Rhizobium sp. SSA_523: one gene and its partner. The protein of the gene in region 1 interacts with the protein of each later gene in a pairwise test. Links are inferred from orthologs where the notes say so. Each region holds a gene or a part of one and is shown in the gene's direction. Other genes may lie near its edges. The genes, in order: ung and ndk.

Region 1 (3,132 bases):
AATTGCCTTCTGCTTGCCGAACGCGGCTATCAGCCCATCGTCTTCGACAACCTCACCAATGGCCATGCGGAATTCGTCAAATGGGGGCCGCTGGAAGAAGGCGATATCCGCGACAGGGCGCGACTGGACGAGGTCTTTGCCAAATATCAGCCGGATGCGGTTCTGCATTTCGCCGCTTTGATCGAAGTGGGTGAGTCGGTGAAAAATCCGGTCGCCTTCTACGACAACAATGTCATCGGCGCGCTGACACTTCTGTCGGCGGCGATGGATGCAGGCGTCAAGGCCTTCGTTTTCTCCTCCACCTGCGCCACCTATGGCCTGCCGGACCAGGTGCCGATGGACGAGACGCATCGCCAGGCGCCGATCAACCCTTATGGCCGCACCAAGTTCATCATCGAGCAGGCGCTGAAGGATTACGGTACCTATAAGGGCCTGCGGTCGGTGATGCTGCGCTATTTCAACGCCGCCGGCGCGGATTTCGCCGGCCGCATTGGTGAATGGCATACGCCGGAAACCCATGCGATCCCGCTGGCCATCGAGGCGGCGCTTGGCCGCCGCCAGGGCTTCAAGGTGTTTGGCGATGATTACGACACGCGCGACGGCACCTGTGTTCGCGACTATATTCATGTGCTCGATCTTGCCGATGCGCATGTGCGCGCCGTCGATTACCTGCTCGCCGGCGGCGAGACGGTGGAGCTCAATCTCGGCACCGGCACGGGCACCACGGTGAAGGAACTGCTGGCGGCGATTTCCGACGTGTCCGGCAAGCCCTTTCCGGTCGAATATGTCGGCCGCCGCGACGGCGATTCCACCACGCTCGTTGCCAATAACGACAGAGCCAGAGCGGTGCTGGGCTGGGAGCCGCGCTATACGCTGCACGACATCATCCGCTCCGCCTGGGATTGGCATTCGAAGGCCAATTTCCACCTGCAGTAACGGTTGCGACAAAAGGACAGATCGGCATGGCAGAGAGCGGCGTGAAGCTGGAAGAGAGCTGGAAACGGGCGCTGGCGCCGCAATTTTCCGATCCCTATATGGCAGCCCTCCGGCAGTTCCTGAGTGCCGAGAAGGAGGCGGGAAAGCACATCTTCCCGCGGGGCAGCGAATATTTCCGCGCGCTGGACCTGACGCCGCTCTCCGAGGTGAAGGTGGTGATCCTGGGGCAGGATCCCTATCATGGTCTCGGCCAGGCGCATGGGCTCTGCTTCAGCGTGAGGCCGGGGGTCCGAATTCCGCCCTCGCTTGTCAATATCTACAAGGAGATGCAGTCGGATCTTGGCATTGCGCCTGCCGCCCACGGCTTTCTGGAGCATTGGGCGCGCCAGGGCGTGCTCCTGTTGAACAGCGTTTTGACGGTGGAGGAGGCAAAGGCCGCCTCGCACCAGGGCAAAGGCTGGGAGCGCTTCACCGACGCCGTCATCCGCGCTGTCAACGAGGAATGCAGCCATGTGGTCTTCCTGCTATGGGGCGCCTATGCGCAGAAGAAGGCGGGCTTTGTCGATCAGCGCCGGCATCTCGTGCTGAAATCGCCGCATCCGTCCCCGCTCTCCGCCCATAACGGCTTCTTCGGCTCGCGCCCCTTCTCCAAAGCCAATGCCTATCTCATCTCCAATGGCCGGGACCCGGTCGACTGGCAGCTTCCACCCGTGCCGGCCATGCCAGCCGTGCCCGCTAACGCCGAGTGACTGCAAGATTCGTTTTGTGAACAATCCGTTCTGATTGTTCAATCTATGCATCGGGGCCAAAAGTGACCATCTTCACCCCAGACAAGCGAGCCGATTACCGGCGCCGCACGAGGTTTGAGGAAAGAAGATCGTCATGTTGACAGAAATCAAAGGCCTGCATCACGTCACGTCGATGGCCGCCAGTGCCCGCACGAACAATCAGTTCTTCACCGATACGCTCGGCCTTCGCCGGGTGAAGAAGACGGTGAATTTCGACGCGCCGGATGTTTACCACCTGTATTACGGCGATGAAGTGGGAACGCCCGGCTCGGTCATGACCTATTTCCCCTTCCCGCATATGTCGCAGGGCCGGCCCGGCACCGGCGAAGTGGGAACGACCGTGTTTGCCGTGCCGCAGGGCGCCATCCCCTATTGGGGCGAACGTCTGGCCGGCAAGGGCATTCTGGAGCTGAAGACCGATGAGACCTTCGGCGAAAAGCGGCTCAATTTCTTCGGTCCCGATGGCGACGGTCTGGCGCTTGTCGAGGTGAAGGATGATCCGCGCCAGGCCTGGACGGGCAATGGTGTCGATGCCGATCATGCCATTCGCGGCTTCCACTCCGCCTCTCTGCGGCTGCGCGATGACGGCGCGACGCTCGAGCTCTTGAAGTTCATGGGCTATCAGCCGGTGGACCAGAAGGATGGCGTGACCCGGCTGGCCATTCCCGGCGGAAACGGTGCCGATACGATCGATATCGAAACCCTGCCGAACATTGCCAGAGCCAATCTCGGTGCCGGCTCCGTTCACCACATCGCCTTTGCGGTCGAAAACCGCGAAAAGCAGCTGGCGGTGCGCAAGGCGCTGATGGATACCGGCTATCAGGTCACACCGGTCATCGACCGCGATTATTTCTGGGCGATCTATTTCCGTACGCCGGGCGGCGTGCTGTTCGAAATCGCCACCAATGAACCGGGCTTCGACCGCGACGAGGATACCGCCCATCTCGGCGAAGCCCTGAAGCTGCCGACCCAGCACGCCCATCTGCGCTCCTATCTCGAAGAGCATCTGGAAAAGCTGGAAGGGTAAGGTGAACGCCATGACCACAGATGCCTACATCCACCTCAAGCGCCCGGGCAGACCGGGCGCCCCCATCCTGTTTGCCTTGCACGGCACCGGCGGCGACGAACACCAGTTCTTCGATTTCGCCAGCCGGCTTCTGCCGGAGGCGACGGTGATTTCGCCGCGCGGCGATGTCTCCGAGCACGGGGCTGCGCGCTTCTTCCGGCGTCGCGCCGAGGGCCTCTACGACATGGAGGATCTTGCCCGCGCCACCGCCAAGATGGCCGCATTCATCGCCGCCAGCCGCGAACAGTATCAGGCGGGTCCGGTCATCGGCCTCGGCTTTTCGAACGGCGCCAATATCCTCGCCAATGTGGCCATCGAAACGCCGGGCCTGGTCGATGCCGC
Region 2 (3,246 bases), 1.5 Mb from region 1 along the record:
CTGCGCCACCTGTCCGATCCGCGCATTCTTCGGCAGCGAGACCGATCCGCTCTCGGCGGCGAGATCGCCGGTAATGATGCGAAACAACGTGGATTTGCCCGCGCCGTTGCGCCCCACGAGGCCAGCCTTGGTGCCGCCAGGCAGGCTGACGCTGGCATGGTCGAGAAGAAGGCGGCCCGCGATGCGCGCGGAAAGGTCGGTAATGGTGATCATGCGCCGGGTTTTGGCTGAAGTTTCTCAGCGATGCAAGAGAGTGGACCGCTGCCAATGGCCGCTATTGCCAGCGCCTGCGACCCCTTGGCAGGAAATAGCCCTGCGGTCATCGCCGACTATAGCCGAAGGCTGCAGCAGAGAGTGTGATGCAACCGATGAAATTTCCTGATTTGATTGCCGGCGCACAAAGCCGTTGTATGGATAAGAAAACCGAATTCGTGAGGAGAGCCGATGACCCGCATTCTGTATTCCCTTTGCGGCCGCGATGCGAATCGCCCCTTTTCCCCGCATTGCTGGAAGGTCTCCATGGCCCTGGCCCATAAGGGGCTGGACTTTTCGGAAAAGCCGGTGGCCTTCACCGAAATTCCCAAGCTGGAAAACGGCTTTTCCAAAACGGTGCCGATCCTGAGGGATGGCGAGCATCTCGTGCGCGACAGCTTCGATATCGCTGTTTATCTGGAAGAGGCCTATCCGGATCGCCCGACGCTGTTTGGCGGGGAGGGCGGCAAGGCGCTGGCGCGTTTCGTCGAAGGGTTTTCGCAGATGGTGGTCCATCCGCTGCTGACCCGGCTTGCGGTCAAGGACATCCACGACATGCTGGCCAAGCCCGATCAGGACTATTTTCGCGAGAGCCGCGAGGCGCGTCTCGGCCGCCGGCTTGAAGATGTCGCCGGCGAACGCAGCGAGGCGCTGGCAATGCTCTCGACACAGCTGGAGCCGATGCGGTTCGCCTTGAAGTTCAATCCCTTCCTGGGTGGCGAAACGCCGCTCTTTGCCGATTACATTTTGTTCGGCGCGCTGCAATGGGCAAGGGTGACGACGGGTCAGGCGCTTCTGCCGGCCGATCATCCGGTCTCGCTCTGGTTCGACCGCTGCCTGGACCTGTATGACGGGTTTGGCCGCAAGGTCGCCTGAGGCGGATCGACCGGTCTCTGTGACGGGTGCGTGAAATTCCCGTCACCCTCTTGTCTTCGTGATTCGGTGCGGCTAAACACCGCCCACTTATCCCTGAAGAACAAGGACTTTCTCACAATGGCGATCGAACGCACTTTCTCCATGATCAAGCCCGATGCAACGAAGCGCAACCTGACCGGCGCCATCACCAAGGTGTTCGAAGACAATGGCCTGCGCGTCATTGCCTCCAAGCGCGTCTGGATGAGCAAGCGCGAAGCCGAGGGCTTCTACGCCGTTCACAAGGAACGTCCCTTCTTCGGCGAGCTCGTGGAAGGCATGACCTCCGGCCCGACGGTCGTGCAGGTTCTGGAAGGCGAGAACGCCATCCTGAAGAACCGCGAAATCATGGGCGCCACCAATCCGGCCAATGCCGATGAAGGCACCATCCGCAAGACCTTCGCGCTGTCCATCGGCGAAAACTCGGTTCATGGTTCGGATGCCCCGGAAACCGCTGCTCAGGAAATCGCCTATTGGTTCTCCGAAACCGAAATTGTCGGCTGATGACTATGCCTGATACCGACGGACGCCCGTTCGCCTGGTAAGGGTGACCGGACCCGTCGATCAGGGTCGAACGAGATCCGGAACCGCCCGCAAGCCCTGTGCTTCGGGCGGTTTTTCGTTCGAGCCGACCAAGAACTAAAGCCCTGTCTCCGCAAGGCCCTGCAAAGCCCTGGCCAATTCGTCCCTGGCCTGCGCGGCAATCGGCAGGACCGGACGCGGCGGCTCGGCGTGAAAGAGGTCCAGCTCCGCGGCAATGGCATACATGACCCGGAAACTGCCATGGGCCTTGAACAGTGCCCAGAGCGGCGCAAACATGGCATCGAGCCGCTGTGCCCGCTCCGCATCGCCGGCCTGCGCTGCGCGCGTCAGGGCCAATGCCGGGCCAGGCAAAAGGCCCGCCACGACGCTGTACCAGGCGCTGGCGCCACACAGCAGCGCCTCGGCTGCCATCCAGTCCCCGCTATAGCCTATGGGAAAGCCGGGCGGCGTCGCTGCCCGCAGCCGCGCCAGTTCGTCGGACAGCCCGTCCTGTGCCGGCGGCGGCATCTTGACGGCGGCGATCCCTTGCAGGTGCGAGAGCCTGCCGATCAGCGCCGGACTGAAGGAGAATTTGGTCGTGGCCGGATTGTTGTAGATCACCAGGGGCAGGTCGGTGACCTCGGCCACGGCGACGAAATGCTGGAAGACCTCCTCCTCGGTCAGCGGCGTATAGGAAACCGGTGCCAGCAGCAGGCCGTCGGCGCCGGCCTCTGCGGCATCGCGGGCCAGAGCCGTGGCCGCATCGGTGCGCAGCGCCCCGATGCCGACGATGAGGGATTGGTCCTGTCCGGCCGCCTCCCGCGCAATCTCGATGGCCCTTCGCCTTTCCTCCCGCGTCAGGAAAGCATAGGCCCCCGTGCTGCCCAGAAGGCCGATGGAATCCACCTTCGCCTGCGCCAGCCGTTCGACAAGCAGACCAAGGGCCTCCGGCTGCACGATGCCATGCTCGTCTGTCGGCGTGGGCGGGAAGGCGGAGAGACCCTGAAACATGGCAATGGCTTTCAAGCAGGAGGCGCGGCGAGGCGAGGCTTGTGAGATCTATCAGGACTAGCGCCTGCGGGAAAGCATCAGGGCGGGCAATCCCGATCTGGCGAAAGATCGAGCCGGCCGGCCGGTTGGAAGACCTTCGGGTTTCGGTCATAGGCAGGCCCGACGACCAGGGCGTTTTTCGGCAGGATGCTCTGGTCGAGCGTGGCAAGAACCTCGGTGCTGAGGCTTTGCAGGACCTTGCCCGACGCGTCGGCGAGATCGATGGACACGCTGTAGGATCGCCCTTCACGAACGCAGCGGAGGTCGGGGCTTTCCAGCACGATCTTCTGCATGTTCGGGTAAAGCCTCGCCTGCGTCACGAGCCGCTCGCCGCCGAGGGGATCCTCGAAACGGGCGATCGCGCTGCCGCCCTCCGGCAGGGGCGCCATCGGCCGTAGCGTGACGACGTAATTGGCCTTGGAGAGGCGGTAGTTGAAGACGAAGATATGGCCGGAAAATTCGGCCAGTTTCTCCGCCTCACGCTGGCAGCCGAAGAGAAGCAGCAGGCCG

The links.
Region 2: the proteins of ung (region 1) and ndk interact in binary tests that used the Escherichia coli proteins (3 or more experiments, as listed by UniProt). The link is inferred for Rhizobium sp. SSA_523 from one-to-one orthologs.

The regions. Positions count from the first base shown.
Region 1 is NZ_CP129382.1:1,869,501-1,872,632, reverse strand. What follows is about bases 8-2,823. They hold ung (uracil-DNA glycosylase), read left to right. Parts: upstream 8-962; coding sequence 963-1,685; downstream 1,686-2,823. Other genes in these bases: QTJ18_RS17315 (alpha/beta hydrolase), read left to right, coding at 2,762-2,823; QTJ18_RS17320 (VOC family protein), read left to right, coding at 1,819-2,751; galE (UDP-glucose 4-epimerase GalE), read left to right, coding at 8-936. In the rest of the region: more of galE, read left to right, coding at 1-7; more of QTJ18_RS17315, read left to right, coding at 2,824-3,132. UniProt on the Escherichia coli protein: Excises uracil residues from the DNA which can arise as a result of misincorporation of dUMP residues by DNA polymerase or due to deamination of cytosine.
Region 2 is NZ_CP129382.1:406,292-409,537, forward strand. The notes cover bases 27-2,956. They hold ndk (nucleoside-diphosphate kinase), read left to right. Parts: upstream 27-1,245; coding sequence 1,246-1,668; downstream 1,669-2,956. Other genes in these bases: abc-f (ribosomal protection-like ABC-F family protein), read right to left, coding at 27-213; QTJ18_RS10205 (glutathione S-transferase family protein), read left to right, coding at 445-1,128; QTJ18_RS10215 (dihydrodipicolinate synthase family protein), read right to left, coding at 1,804-2,712; QTJ18_RS10220 (hypothetical protein), read right to left, coding at 2,775-2,956. In the rest of the region: more of abc-f, read right to left, coding at 1-26; more of QTJ18_RS10220, read right to left, coding at 2,957-3,246. UniProt on the Escherichia coli protein: Major role in the synthesis of nucleoside triphosphates other than ATP. The ATP gamma phosphate is transferred to the NDP beta phosphate via a ping-pong mechanism, using a phosphorylated active-site intermediate.